Ruegeria pomeroyi DSS-3: one gene and its partner. The protein of the gene in region 2 binds, or shares a complex with, the protein of the main gene of each other region. Links are inferred from orthologs where the notes say so. Each region holds a gene or a part of one and is shown on either strand. Other genes may lie near its edges.

Region 1 (7,452 bases), 3.1 Mb from region 2 along the record:
CGTGCTTATGAGGTCGGGCCGGAATTCCTCGACGATTTCCTGGCCGAGGACATGGACAACAGCCGATTCTTTGCCAATGGCACCGGTGATCGGATGCTGTTCGACCTGCCCGCCTATGGCCTGCACCGGCTGCGCGCGGCGGGCTGCGGCCAGGCGGAATGGACGCGTCATTGCACCTATTCGGATGCCGACCGATTCTATTCCTACCGCCGCGCAACCCACGCGCGCGAGGCCGATTACGGGCGGTTGATCTCTGCCATTCGCCTGTGAGGACGGCAGCGGGCACGGCGGGCCGGTTTCGCCACATTCTGGCCCCACCTGCCACAGCCTGACGTTGTGCCAGAGATCGGGCGAGAATTTTCCCGATACATATAAGCACGTTACGCATGCGTGAGGTGCTGTTAACCCCGCGCTAACCAAGACCGAATTGTCGCTCATTTTTCAAGGAAGCGCCCCAGACCTGCCCCAAACTGCTGGCACATTCGACGGTAGCAGAAACATGACGCCGCACAGTCGGCACTCAGGCAGGAGCAAGACCATGACCCAGACGCGCTTTGTGAAATCGGTAGTTGCAACCGCCGCAAAGACCGAAGTGCAGATGCCCTGGGCCCGTGGCGCGCGCCGGGCGGCGATGATCGCCCGCCGGAATGCCGCACAGATCAAGGCAAAATCGGCCTGATCAAGAGATTAGTCGCGGAGGGCCGCTCGCTGCCTTTCCGAGGACCCGGGTCCGGACGCTGCCCCTGACCGGCCCGGCACAAGAGCCCGCCCCGCCGTATCGCGGGGCGGGACTTGGGGGCAAATTAACGAGTTTGGACGTTAGCGCGTCCATTTGGAAACAGTTCTGAGGGGAACGCTGCATTAGCCACGGAAACCGGGTTTTCCTGTCTGATTTTTTGACAATTTGATCCGTTTCACCGCATGTTTCCGTCGATTCAGATGAGGACATCTTGTCCGTCTGACGTCGTCGGTGGGGGCCGACGCAGATGCGACCCGAAGTAGGAAAGGGCCGATATCGCCATGTCTATCCCCCATTCGCTCGCCAGGGCGGCGCGTAATGCTGTCCATACAAGTCCCCTGTTGCAGGATCCGGCAGCGCTGCGCGGCCCCCAGCCGCGCCCGCAGATGCGCCGTTACGAGGTCAGCACCCTGCTGGAAAACGGAAATGTCGTTCAGACCCGCCATATCGCGCCGGCCCTGCCGCTGTTCGAGGACGCGTTCTGCGCCTTTTCGCGCGGCTCGCTGATCGACACCGATTGCGGCCCCATGGCGATCGAGGACCTGCTGCCGGGGGATCGGGTGATCACGCAGGACGGTTCCGCCCAGGAAGTGGTCTGGAAAGGCTCGACCGTGATCGTGCCGGGCCGCGTCTCGGCCACCGGTCGCGACTATCGGCTGACCCGAATCATGGCGGATGCCTTTGGCATGCAGCGCCCGATGTCCGGCGTCATCGCAGGCCCCTCGGCCCGGCTGCTGGCGACACCCGGCCACCTGCGCGCGCTGGCGGGCGACCAGCCAATGCTGACCCCGGTGCAGCATTTCGTCGATGGCATGGGGATCATCGAGACCGCGCCGCCGACCCCGATCGAGGTGTTCCATATCTGCCTGCGCCGCCATGCGGTCATCAATGTCGACGGGTTGCAGTTCGAGACCTATCACCCCGGCGTTCAGGCCGTGCGGGTGCTCAGCCAGGCGATCCGCTCGTTGTATTTGAATCTGTTCCACCACATTGATCAGCTGACCGATTTCGGCCCGCAGGCATTTGCGCGCGCGGGTGAAGGTGAAATCGACGCGATCCCTGCCTGAGGAAAGGGCAATGGGTTTATTGGTGTTCTGGGCGTTATGCACATTGGCAGCGATCTTGCTGCCACCGATGACCGGGCGGTATCGCCTTCCTGCCGACTTCAGGCAGACCGGCTCAAACGTTCCTCGAGTACATCAAAGGGAACACCCGGCTCGTCCTTCGCCCCGCGAATGACCAGCGAGGTCTTGACGCTGGCCACGTTGGGCGTGGTCAGCAACTGACCGGTCAGAAAGCTCTGGAAACTGCTCAGGTCGGGGGCCACGCATTTCAGCATGAAATCGACCTCGCCGTTCAGCATATGGCATTCGCGCACCAAGGGCCATTCGCGGCAGCGCGCCTCGAACGCGCTCAGTTCCACCTCGGCCTGGCTTTCCAGCCCCACCATGGCAAACACCTGCACCTCGAATCCCAATTGGCGGGCATTGACCTCGGCGTGATAGCCGCGGATCAGCCCCGCGTCCTCAAGCGCGCGAACACGTCGCAGGCAGGGCGGCGCCGAAATTCCAACCCGTTTGGCCAGCTCGACATTGGTCATGCGGCCATCCGCCTGAAGCTCCGCCAGAATCTTGCGGTCTATCTCGTCCAGCCGGTGCGCGACCATGAACAACTCCCGTTTTTTGCGGTTCTTATAACAGCCCCGGTCGGCTGCGCAATAATCTTTCGTACATGCGCAATTTTCTTCCCGAGCCTTGCCGGATCACACCTCGATGCCCGGCGACACACGCGAATGTGCAAAGGGGTTTAAGAGCGCGCGCCGGGCGGTTATATCCCCTCTTCGACAGGCGGTGCGCCGCCAGCCATCTGCATTGGGGATATCATGGCCGAGACACGTCACACCAAGGTTCTGATCATCGGGTCCGGGCCTGCGGGCTATACCGCCGGCGTCTATGCCAGCCGCGCCATGCTGGAGCCGATCCTGGTTCAGGGGATCGAGCCGGGCGGCCAGCTGACCACCACCACCGAGGTCGAGAACTGGCCCGGCGATACCGAGGTGCAGGGCCCCGACCTGATGGTGCGGATGGAGGCCCATGCCAAGGCGATGGGCTGCGAGATCATCGGCGATATCATCACCTCGCTCGATACCTCGGCGCGTCCCTTTGTCGCCAAGGGCGACAGCGGCACCACCTATACCGCCGATGCGGTGATCCTGGCCACCGGCGCCCGCGCCAAATGGCTGGGGATGGAGAGCGAGGAGAAGTTCAAGGGCTTTGGCGTCTCTGCCTGCGCCACCTGCGACGGGTTCTTCTATCGCGGACAGGAAATCGTGGTGATCGGCGGCGGCAATACAGCGGTCGAAGAGGCGCTGTTTCTGACCAATTTCGCGTCCAAGGTGACGCTGATCCACCGCCGCGACGAGCTGCGCGCCGAGAAGATCCTGCAGGATCGCCTGTTCAAGAACGAAAAGATCGTGCCGCTGTGGTTCAACCAGCTGGAAGAGGTCTATGGCACCGACGCCCCGCTGGGTGTCGAAGGGGTCAAGGTGCGCAACGTCAAGACCGGCGAGATCACCGACATCCCCTGCAAGGGCGTGTTTGTGGCCATCGGCCATGCGCCCGCCAACGAGCTGGTCAAGGATGTGCTGGAGCTGCACAATGGCGGTTATGTCAGCGTGAAACCCGGCACCACCGAAACCTCGATCCCCGGCATCTTTGCCGCCGGTGACCTGACCGACCACAAGTACCGCCAGGCGGTGACCAGCGCCGGCATGGGCTGCATGGCCGCGCTTGATGCGGAGCGGTTCCTGGCGGAGCAGGAGTGAGCCGGTGATCGACTTCTCCGGCACCGTCTGGAGAATTCTGTTCGCCGATCTGGCCGGGGCGCCCACCGCCCCGGCCCGCGCGCCCGAGGGGCGGTTTCACCATTCCGGCCAATGGGCGCTTTATGCCTCGCTGACGCCCGAGGGCGCGGGCGTCGCGATCCGGCGCTATGTGGGGCCGCAGGACCCACCCCGTGTGATCGTGCCGCTTGAGGTGACGCGGGCCTGGCTGGCCGATCTGCGCGGTCGCCCCGAGGTTTCGCAGATCTGGCAGGATATTCGCGCCACCGGCGCCGCCGCACCCAGCTGGCCCTATTCCGACACGGCCCGGGCCGAGGGGGCGCAAGGGCTGCTCTATTCCTCGCGCTCGCGCCCCGAATTGAGCCATATCGTGCTGTTCGACCCGGGCCCGGTCCGGGCCGGCGGCACGGCCCCCCTGCCCTGGCCCGGCACCGACATCACCACCACATGACTTGACCGCCCGGCCCCGGCCCCACACACTTGACCGTGAGAGCACAAGAGACGGGCGGCATGGGCACAAGCGCACTCTGGCGGGGCAGTCTGGCGACACGTCTCAGGATCGCAAGCGGGCTGATCCTGTTTGCCTATGCCTTCTTTCATTTCGTCAATATCGGGCTGGGCCTGATCAGCCCCGCCTGGATGGAGGCATTTCAGGATGCCCGCCAGGTGATCACCCGCAGCCTTGTGGGCTCGATCCTTCTCTATGGGGCGCTGCTGATCCATGCCGGGCTGGCGCTGAGCGGGCTGGCACGGCGGCGGCGCCTGCGCATGCGCGCAAGCGAGGCGGTGCAGGTCGTGCTGGGCCTGCTGATCCCACTGCAACTGATCGCGCATCTGACCCACACCCGCTATGCGCACGAGGTTTATGGCGTCAATGACGAGATGAGTTATCTCATCATCCTGATGTGGCCCAATATCTCGATCTGGCAGCAAAGCGGACTGCTTCTGGTGGTCTGGATCCATGGCTGTATCGGCCTGCATTTCTGGCTGCGGCTGACCAGCTGGTGGCGCGCCTGGGTGCCCTGGATGATCGGACTGGCGGTGCTGGTGCCCGCCTTCGCGCTGGCCGGGCTGCTGACCGAGGGGCGGCGGATGTTCGCGATCTTCACGAACGATGCGCAGAGACCGGGCTATATGGAGGCGTTCAACTGGCCCGATGCAGCGACGTTCGGTGCGCTGTTTCAGGTCAAGGACCTGGGCCTTGCGGTTTTCTGGGGGCTGCTGGCGCTGACCGCGGCCATCCACCTTGGCCGCAGGCTGCTGCGGCGGCGCAATGCGGTGCGCATCCGGTATGTGGACGGGCCCGAGATCGTGTCCGAGCGCGGCCTGACCCTGCTTCAGATGTCGCGCAGCCACGGCGTGCCCCATACCGCCCTGTGCGGCGGCAAGGGGCGCTGCACCACCTGCCGCGTGGTGATCGAAGCAGGGGCCGACCTGCTGCACCCCCCCTCGGAGGTGGAGCTGCGCAGCCTGCGCGCGGTGGGCGCACCGCCCAATACGCGGCTGGCCTGCCAGATCCGGCCCACCGATCCGGCCACGGTCTTTCGCGTATTCCGCCCCGAGGGCGGCCGCAGTCGCGCCCATGCCAGCCAGGGGCAGGAACGGCAACTGGCGGTTCTGTTCCTGGACATGCGCGGCTTTACCGCCCGCACCACCGGGCAACTGCCCTATGACGTGGTGTTTCTGCTCAACCGTTTTTTCGATGCGATCGTGCCCTCGGTCATCGGCGCCGGCGGCACCGTGGACAAATACCTGGGCGACGGGTTTCTGGCGCTGTTCGAGGCGCGCGATGCCCAGACCTCGGCCCGCGCCGGGATCGAGGCGGCGCGGAGCATCGGCGCGGCACTCGAAGTGTTCAACCGGACGCTGGCCGCCGAGGGGACACCGCCGGTACGGATCGGCATGGGACTGCATCTGGGCACGCTGGTGCTGGGCGAGATCGGGGCCGCGGGCCATGCCCCCCGCACCATCATCGGCGACACGGTCAACGCCGCCAGCCGGCTCGAGGCCGAAACCAAGGCGCTGGGGGTCGAGCTGCTGATTTCCGAGGCCGTGCTGCACGCGGCGGGTGCCGATCTGAGCGCGCTGGAACTCGGCAGTTTCGCGCTGCGCGGGGTGCCACAACCGGTCGCCGCCCTGCCCGTCGCCACTGCGGCAAAGCTATCGCTCGACCAAACCAGGGGCGAACCAAGTTCCAGCCAACCCTGAAATCCGGCAAAAAATCCGGAAAAGTTCCGCCCTGGCGTCAAGAAACCAGCAAAAACCTTTCGATTTGTCGCGGAATGGCACAATTCGTCCTTTGTTGCGCCGCAGTCCTAGACAATCTGCGGCACACGGGTCTATTGCACCGCCAACACAGACCCCTCAACGCAGTGACCTTACAGATCAAGAGTATCGACATGACCATGCTGAGCAACCTCGCTCCGATCCCGGAACTCTATGTCTCCTACGACTCGGCGCAGAAACTGAAGATGGAGGCGGCCGAGCTGAAAAGCCACGATCTGTCTCCACGCCAGATCTGCGACCTCGAACTCTTGATGAACGGCGGCTTCTCGCCCCTCAAGGGTTTCCTGAGCGAGGCCGATTACAACAACGTCGTCGACAACATGCGACTGGCCGACGGTACGCTCTGGCCGATGCCGATCACGCTGGACGTGAAAGAGGGTTTTGCCGACACGATCGAACTGGGCCAGGACATCGCCCTGCGCGATCAGGAGGGCGTGATCCTCGCCACCATGACCGTGACCGACAAATGGGTGCCCAACAAGGCGCACGAGGCCGAGAAGGTGTTCGGTGCCGACGATCAGGCACATCCGGCGGTCAACTATCTGCACAATGTGGCAGGCAAGGTTTATCTGGGCGGCCCGGTGACCGGCATCCAGCAGCCGGTGCATTACGATTTCCGCGCCCGCCGCGACACCCCCAACGAGCTGCGCGCCTATTTCCGCAAGGTCGGCTGGCGCCGTATCGTGGCCTTTCAGACCCGCAACCCGCTGCACCGGGCGCATCAGGAGCTGACCTTCCGCGCCGCGCGCGAGGCGCAGGCCAACCTGCTGATCCATCCGGTTGTCGGCATGACCAAACCAGGCGATGTCGACCACTTCACCCGGGTGCGCTGCTACGAGGCGGTGCTGGACAAGTACCCCGCCGCCACCACCTCCATGAGCCTGCTGAACCTGGCCATGCGCATGGCCGGCCCGCGCGAGGCGGTCTGGCACGGGCTGATTCGCAAGAACCACGGCTGCACCCATTTCATCGTCGGCCGCGATCATGCCGGCCCCGGCAAGAACAGCCAGGGTCAGGATTTCTATGGCCCCTATGACGCGCAGGAGCTGTTCAAGAAGCATCAGGACGAGATCGGCCTGGAAATGGTGGACTTCAAGCACATGGTCTATGTGCAGGAGAAGGCCCAGTATTACCCCGTCTCCGAGGTCCCCGAGGGCGATACCGTGCTGGATATCTCGGGCACCGAACTGCGCCGCCGTCTGCGCGAAGGGCTGGAGATCCCCGAATGGTTCTCCTTCCCCGAAGTGGTCAAGGAACTGCGCCGCACCTCGCCGCCGCGCTCGAAGCAGGGCTTTACCGTGTTCTTCACCGGCTTCTCGGGCTCGGGCAAATCGACCATCGCCAACGCGCTGATGGTCAAGCTGATGGAGATGGGCGGCCGCCCGGTCACCCTGCTGGACGGCGATATCGTGCGTAAGAACCTGTCGAGCGAGCTGGGCTTCTCGAAAGAGCACCGCGATCTCAACATCCGCCGCATCGGCTATGTCGCCAGCGAGATCACCAAGAATGGCGGCATCGCCATCTGTGCCCCGATCGCGCCCTATGCCACCACCCGCCGGGCGGTGCGCGAAGAGATCGAACAGTT
Region 2 (7,406 bases):
AGTTTCGTTCGCGACAGCGTGCTGGACATGGCCCTGCTCAATCGCGACACCTTCCTGAAACGTGCGGCCACGATGTTGGAGGAGCTGGTTGCCTGGCCCACGGCACGGGCGCTGTGGCTGGCACGGCTCGACCGGGTGGCCGATGCCTTCCTGCTCTCTGAGGAGGCCCGGCGCGCCGATGCCGGCCCGATCGCCTTCGAGGCGCGGATGCGCAAACAGCTCGACGGGCTGGATTTCACCCTGACCGGGCGGGCCGACCGGATCGACCGTACCGAACGCGGCTCGCTGTGTCTTTACGACTACAAGACAGGGGCACCGCCCAGCGAAAAGCAGCAGGCGAAATTCGACCGGCAGCTGTTGATCGAGGCCGCGCTGGCCGAGGAAGGCGGGTTCGAGGGGATCGACCCGGCCCCGGTGGCGCGCGCGGTCTTTATCGGCATGGGCGGCAGTTACAAAGAGGTGCCAGCCCCGCTGGACGCCGAACCCCCGGCCAGGGTCTGGGCCGAGCTGCACCAGCTGATCGGCGCCTATTTCGAGCCAGATCAGGGCTTTACCGCGCGCCGGATGCTGCACAAGGACAGCGATGCCGGCGATTACGATCATCTGGCCCGGTTCGGCGAATGGGACCGCAGCGCCACGTCCGAACCCGAGGATCTGACATGAGCGCCCGCAACGCGGCAACCGAACGGCAGGTACAGGCCGCGCGGCCCGATACCTCGACCTGGCTGGCGGCAAATGCCGGTTCTGGCAAGACCAAGGTGCTGACCGACCGGGTGGCGCGGCTGTTGCTCAGCGATGTGCAGCCGCAGCACATCCTGTGCCTGACCTATACCAAGGCAGCGGCCAGCGAGATGCAGAACCGCCTGTTCAAGCGGTTGGGCGAATGGGCGATGCTGGCCGATGCGCCGCTCAGGGCGCAATTGTCGGATCTGGGGGTGCCGGGGGCGATCGACGACGCGCGGCTGGCCCATGCCCGTACCCTGTTTGCCCGCGCCATCGAAACGCCCGGCGGGCTCAAGATCCAGACCATCCACTCGTTCTGCGCCACGCTCTTGCGCCGGTTCCCGCTTGAGGCCAAGGTCAGCCCGCAGTTCTCTGAAATGGAGGACCGCGCCGCCGCCCTGCTGCGCGAAGAGATCGTCGAGGATCTGGCCGCCGGCCCGCAAGCGGCGCTGGTCTCGGATCTGGCCCGCCACATCACCGATACGGATTTCGCCAGTCTGACCGCCGCCATCTGCCAGCAACGCGCGGCCTTTGCCCAACCGCTGGACTGGGCCGGGCTGCTGACCCTGTTCGATCTGCCCGAGGGGTTCGACACCCAGGCGCTGCTCTCCTCGGTCTTTCTGGGGGGCGAGGTTGAACTGATCCGTGCCCTCCTGCCTGCGCTGATGGGCAGCGGTTCCAATGACCAAAAGGCCGCCGCGCGGCTTGCCGCCTTTACCCGGCCAACGCTCGACGGGCTGATCGTGCTCGAACAGGTGCTGTTGACCGGCGCCAGCGCTAAATCACCGTTCTCGGCCAAGATCGACAGCTTTCCCACCAAGGGGCTGCGCCAGGGCGCGCTGGCCCGGCAGATGCCGCAGCTCGAGGCGCTGATGCTGCGGGTCGAGGCGGCGCGCGACCAGCGCCTAGCGCTGGCTGCCGCGCAGAAATCGCTGGCGCTACACCGGTTCGCAGCCGTGTTCCTGCCGGAATATGACCGCCGCAAGCAGTTGCGCGGCTGGCTCGACTTTGACGACCTGATCCTTAAGGCGCGGCAATTGCTGACCGATCCGAGCGTCGCGGCCTGGGTGCTTTACCGCCTTGACGGTGGCATCGACCATATCCTGGTGGACGAGGCGCAGGATACCAGCCCCGAGCAATGGGACGTGATCGAAAAGCTGGCGCAGGAATTCACCAGCGGCGAAGGCGCGCGCTCGGGTGTCGAGCGCACCATCTTTGTCGTCGGCGACAAGAAACAGTCGATCTATTCCTTTCAGGGCGCCGACCCGGACGCGTTTGACCGCATGCAGGGAGAATTCGGGCGCAAGCTGCGCGATTCAGGCTCTAACCTCGAAGATCTGACGCTGGAATTCTCGTTCCGCTCGTCCAGCGCGATCCTTGGGCTGGTCGATCTGGTGTTCCGGGACCGGGCACAGGCCGGGTTCCGCAAAGAGTCGTTGCACCGCGCCTTCAAATCCGACCTGCCGGGGCGTGTCGACCTTTGGCCGCTGATCGACAAGGTCGAGGACGAGGAGGACGGCGACTGGACCGATCCGGTGGACCGGCCCGGCGCGCGCCATCACACGGTGATCCTGGCCGAACGGGTCGCCGGGCAGATCAGGGAAATGATCGACCGGGGCGAAACCATCCCGGTCGACGGAGAAACGCCCGGCACCTTTGCGCGGCGGCGGGTCCGGCCCGGAGATTTCCTGATCCTGGTACAGCGCCGATCCGACCTGTTTGCCGAGATCATCCGCGCCTGCAAGGCGGCGGGCCTGCCCATCGCGGGGGCCGACCGACTCAAGGTCGGGGCCGAACTGGCGGTCAAGGACCTGGCCGCCCTGCTCAGCTTTCTGGCCACGCCCGAGGACGACCTGTCGCTGGCCACGGTTTTGAAATCGCCGCTGTTCGGGTGGAGCGAACAGCGGCTCTTCGATCTGGCGCATCGCCGAAGCGAACGCTACCTGTGGGCGGCTCTCAGGGCGCGCCGGGCCGAGTTTGCCGAAACGCTGGCCGTGCTCGACGACCTGCGCGGACAGACCGATTTCCTGCGCCCCTATGACCTGATTGAGCGGATCCTGACCCGGCATGACGGGCGCCGCAAACTGCTGGGCCGATTGGGCGCCGAGGCCGAGGACGGGATCAACGCCCTGCTCAGCCAGGCGCTGGCCTATGAACGATCGGACATTCCCAGCCTGACCGGGTTCCTGGTCTGGATGCAGACCGACGATCTGGAGATCAAGCGCCAGATGACCGGGGTGGGCGACATGATCCGGGTGATGACGGTGCACGGCTCCAAGGGGCTGGAGGCACCCATCGTGATCCTGCCCGATACCGCCCAGCGCCGCGCACCGCGTGATGCCGAGATCATGCTGGCCGAAGGCACGCCGCTGTGGCGGGTGCCGCGCGACAGCTCTCCGGCGCTGCTCTCGACCGCGCGCGAGGCGGCGCAGTCGCGCGAGATGAACGAGCGGCTGCGGCTGTTGTATGTGGCCCTGACACGGGCGGAAAAGTGGTTGATCGTGGCGGCGGCAGGCGATCTGGGCAGCGATGGCAACAGCTGGTACCAGGCGGTTGCGAACGCGATGGCCGAGGCCGGGGCGACCGGGACCGAGGGCGATATCCTGCGGCTGGAACATGGCGACTGGACCGCGCCTGCGCTGGTCGAGGAACGCGCCACGCCTTATACGGCCGAGACACCGCCGGACTGGGCCAGCCGCCCGGCGCCTGCGCCCGTGGCGGCGGTCAAGACCATCGCGCCCTCGGATCTGGGCGGCGCCAAGGCCCTGCCCGGCGAGGCCGGTCAGGACGAAGAAGCCGCCAAGGCGCGCGGCAGCCAGTTGCACCTATTGCTGGAACATCTGCCCGGCACCGATCCGGCGGGCTGGCAGGATCATGCGCGGCGCCTGTTGCCCGATCTTGATGCCCTGCTGCGCGACGATCTGCTTGCCGAGGCACGCGGCGTGCTCAACTCTCCGGCGCTGGCCGAAATCTTTGCCCCCGGCACCCTGGCCGAGGTGCCGATTACCGCGCCGCTGGGGGCAAGGCGCTTGCACGGAGTGATCGACCGGTTGCTGATCGGTGATAGTGAAATCGGCGTCGTCGACTTCAAAAGCAACGCGGTGGTGCCCGCCCGGCCCGAAGCCTGCCCCGAGGGGCTGTTGCGGCAGATGGGCGCCTATGCCTACGCGTTGGAACAGGTCTATCCCGGCCATACCATCCGCACCGGTATCCTCTGGACTCGCACCGCGCAGATCATGTGGCTGCCTCACGATCTTGTGGCCGCTGCCCTGGGTCGCATCCAGATATCTTGACCTCCCCCCATCGGGAACCTACCTTTCCGGCCCAAGTGCATCCCTTTTTGGAGACAGTCCATGTCCACCGTAGCCGTCACCGACGCAACCTTCGACGCCGAAGTCAAGAATTCGGACATCCCCGTAGTGGTGGATTTCTGGGCCGAATGGTGCGGCCCCTGCAAACAGATCGGCCCCGCCCTGGAAGAGCTGGCAACCGAATATGCCGGCAAGGTGAAGATCGCCAAGGTCGATGTGGACAGCAACCCCAATGCCGCCGCCGCCATGGGCGTGCGCGGCATTCCGGCTCTGTTCATCTTCAAGGATGGTCAGGTCGTCTCGAACCGCGCCGGCGCGGCGCCGAAAGCGGCGCTGCAGAACTGGATCGACAGCTCGATCTGAGGCCGGTTTCACGGTATGAACCAAGAGGCGCCCCGCATCGGGCGCCTCTTTTTCGTTCCGATCACGGGCGATGGCAGGAGAGGCAGAATGGCTAAGACGCGCGTATTGGTGGAATTCGGCATGGGCAGTTCGCTCAGGCGCGAGGATTATACCGAGGCGGCGCTGCGCGCTCTCAAGGACGCGCTGTGGCACAACTCGGTCAACATGGCCGAGCTGTTCGGCTTTCCGAAAGAGGCGATGATCGTCGATGCCGAGATTGGCGTGCAGCGGCCCGAGGCGGTGGATAACGTAGCGCTGGCGGCAGTGTTTCCCTATGGCCAGCCCAATATAACGGTCCGGCAAGGCGGGCTGGACATCGACAAGCCGCAGGGCGGCGGACGCACGGTCATCGCCAATGCGGCGGTCGTCGTTTCCTTTGACATGGAGGCGGTGGGATGAGCGATCATCGGATGATCCTTGAGATGGGCACAGGTAATGACCTCTATGGTCAGGATTATACCAAGGCGGCGCGACGGGCGGTTCAGGACGCTCTGCACCATTCCTCGATCACGCTGTTTTCGAAACTGGGGATCGATCACGGACAGATGCGGGTGCAGGTGACTATCGGCGTGCAGCGACCTGATCAGGTCGATTGCGATGCCGTCGCCGCCGAACTGCCGCGTGGGGTTGCCACGGTGTGCGCGGTGCTGGGTGGGTTGGACGTGGCGGACCCGGATGCCGGAACCCACCATGTCGTGGCAACTGCCGCGATCGAGGCGTACCTGCCCTCCCTTGCGGGCAAATATCAGCTGACACGGAACGATCCGGTCTGAACACCCTCAGCCGAGCGTGAGCAGGAGGGACAGCGCAAAGGGGCTTGTGCGAATCCTTTATTTCGATAAAACGCGAAATATGGAAATAACGATTCCCCTCCGCCTGTCCACCCTTGGGCACCCGCAACGGCTCGCCGTGTTCCGCCTGCTGATGCGGCGCTATCCGGGCCGCGTCGCCGCCGGTGAAATCGGCACCGCGCTGGATGTGAAGCCCAGCACATTATCGTCATATCTTTCTGCTTTGGTGCAGGTGGGGCTGGTGACCCAGACCCGCGAGGGCACCTCGCTGCTTTACCAGGTGGATATGGACGGGATGCGTGAGACGATGAATGGGCTGTTCCTGGATTGCTGCCGGGGCCGCCCTGAATTGTGCGCGCCAACCGATCTTTCCAACTTCGCGACGAGCCCACTCATGACCCACCCGGCCTTCAATGTCCTGTTCATCTGCACCGGCAATTCCGCCCGCTCGATCTTTGCCGAGACCCTGTTGCGGGACGAAGGCGGTGACCGGTTCAACGTCTTTTCAGCAGGGACCAGGCCCTATTCCGAGCTGAACCCCCACGCGGTCGAGGTGCTGCGCGCCAAGGGTCATGACGTGACCCGCCTGCGCGCCAAGAATATTGCGGAATTTACCACCCCCGAGACGCCGAAGTTCGATTTCGTCTTTACCGTCTGCGACCGCGCCGCAAACGAGGAATGCCCGGCCTGGCAGGGGCAACCGATCTCGGCCCATTGGGGCATGCCTGACCCGGTCAAGGCCGAGGGCAATGGCGCGCAGAAAAGCCTCGCCTTTCAGCAGGTCTATGGCACGCTCAGAAACCGCATTCGCGCATTCGCTAACCTGCCTTTCGAGCAGCTTGACCGGATTTCCCTGCAACGCGCGGTCGATGATCTGGGCCGCGAGGCCTGACCCGATCCGATCCGATTTTTCAAAGGAATTATCATGACCGTTTACGCACTGAATGGACTTGGCCGTATGGGCAAGCTGGCCCTGAAACCGCTGCTGGAGCGCGGCGCAGAAATCGCCTGGATCAACGATGCGGTGGGCAGCCCCGAGATGTTCGCGCATCTGCTGGAATTCGACACCGTACATGGGCGCTGGCAGGCCGAATTCGGCTGGGATGACCAGTCGATCACCATCGACGGCACCCGGATTCCGGTCCACACCAGCCGCCGGATCGAGGATCTGCCGCTGAATGGGGTGGATGTGGTGATCGACTGTACCGGCGTCTTCAAGACCGAAGCGAAACTGACCCCCTATTTCGATGCGGGCGTCAAAAAGGTGGTGGTCTCGGCCCCGGTCAAAGATGGCGATACGGCAAACATCGTCTATGGCGTGAACCACGATATCTACGAGCCTGCGCGCCACCGGATCGTCACCGCCGCCAGCTGTACCACCAACTGCCTGGCGCCGGTGGTCAAGGTCCTGCACGAAGGGGTCGGGATCAAGCACGGCTCGATCACCACGATCCATGATGTCACCAATACCCAGACCATCGTCGACCGCCCGGCCAAGGACCTGCGTCGGGCGCGCTCGGCGCTGAATTCGCTGATCCCCACCACCACCGGCAGCGCCACCGCGATCACGCTGATCTATCCCGAACTCAAGGGGAAGCTGAACGGCCATGCGGTGCGGGTGCCGTTGCTGAATGCCTCGATCACCGATTGCGTGTTCGAAGTCGCCCGCGACACCAGCGCCGAAGAGGTCAACGCGCTGTTCAAGGCCGCGGCCGAGGGGCCGCTGAACGGCATCCTGGGATATGAGGAGCGGCCGCTGGTCTCGGCCGATTACACCAACGATCCGCGATCCTCGATCGTGGATGCGCCCTCGACCATGGTGGTGAATGGCACCCAGGTCAAAATCTATGCCTGGTATGACAACGAGATGGGCTATGCTCACCGGCTGGTCGATGTGGCCATCATGGTGGGTGACAGCCTGTGACCCGGGCCCCGTCCGAGCGTGGCGGGTTGTCGGCCTATATCGCTGTCACCGCCGCCTATTGGGCCTTCATGCTGACCGATGGCGCCCTGCGCATGCTGGTGCTGCTGCATTTCCACATGATGGGCTTCAGCCCGGTGCAGCTGGCCTATCTGTTTGTGCTCTACGAGGTCGCGGGCATGGTCACCAACCTGTCGGCGGGCTGGATCGCGGCGCGGTTCGGGCTGGCGGCCACGCTCTATGCCGGGCTGGCGCTTC

Evidence for each region.
Region 1: the proteins of trxA (region 2) and trxB are in contact, whole or in part, in a crystal structure (PDB 1F6M), measured with the Escherichia coli proteins. The link is inferred for Ruegeria pomeroyi DSS-3 from one-to-one orthologs.

The regions. Positions count from the first base shown.
Region 1 is NC_003911.12:954,692-962,143, reverse strand. The notes cover bases 1,603-4,592. They hold trxB (thioredoxin-disulfide reductase), read left to right. Parts: upstream 1,603-2,621; coding sequence 2,622-3,563; downstream 3,564-4,592. Other genes in these bases: SPO_RS04540 (adenylate/guanylate cyclase domain-containing protein), read left to right, coding at 4,092-4,592; SPO_RS04545 (RES family NAD+ phosphorylase), read left to right, coding at 3,568-4,032; SPO_RS04555 (Lrp/AsnC family transcriptional regulator), read right to left, coding at 1,905-2,405; SPO_RS04560 (Hint domain-containing protein), read left to right, coding at 1,603-1,806. Also shown: peptidoglycan editing factor PgeF, read left to right, coding at 1-270; SPO_RS23185 (hypothetical protein), read left to right, coding at 539-679; more of SPO_RS04560, read left to right, coding at 1,021-1,602; more of SPO_RS04540, read left to right, coding at 4,593-5,789; SPO_RS04535 (bifunctional sulfate adenylyltransferase/adenylylsulfate kinase), read left to right, coding at 5,981-7,452.
Region 2 is NC_003911.12:4,087,026-4,094,431, forward strand. Bases 2,793-5,736 are described here. They hold trxA (thioredoxin), read left to right. Parts: upstream 2,793-4,076; coding sequence 4,077-4,397; downstream 4,398-5,736. Other genes in these bases: addA (double-strand break repair helicase AddA), read left to right, coding at 2,793-4,016; SPO_RS19665 (Lin0512 family protein), read left to right, coding at 4,485-4,835; SPO_RS19670 (Lin0512 family protein), read left to right, coding at 4,832-5,209; SPO_RS19675 (helix-turn-helix domain-containing protein), read left to right, coding at 5,289-5,736. Also shown: double-strand break repair protein AddB, read left to right, coding at 1-663; more of addA, read left to right, coding at 660-2,792; more of SPO_RS19675, read left to right, coding at 5,737-6,119; SPO_RS19680 (ArsJ-associated glyceraldehyde-3-phosphate dehydrogenase), read left to right, coding at 6,153-7,151; organoarsenical effux MFS transporter ArsJ, read left to right, coding at 7,148-7,406. UniProt on the Escherichia coli protein: Participates in various redox reactions through the reversible oxidation of its active center dithiol to a disulfide and catalyzes dithiol-disulfide exchange reactions.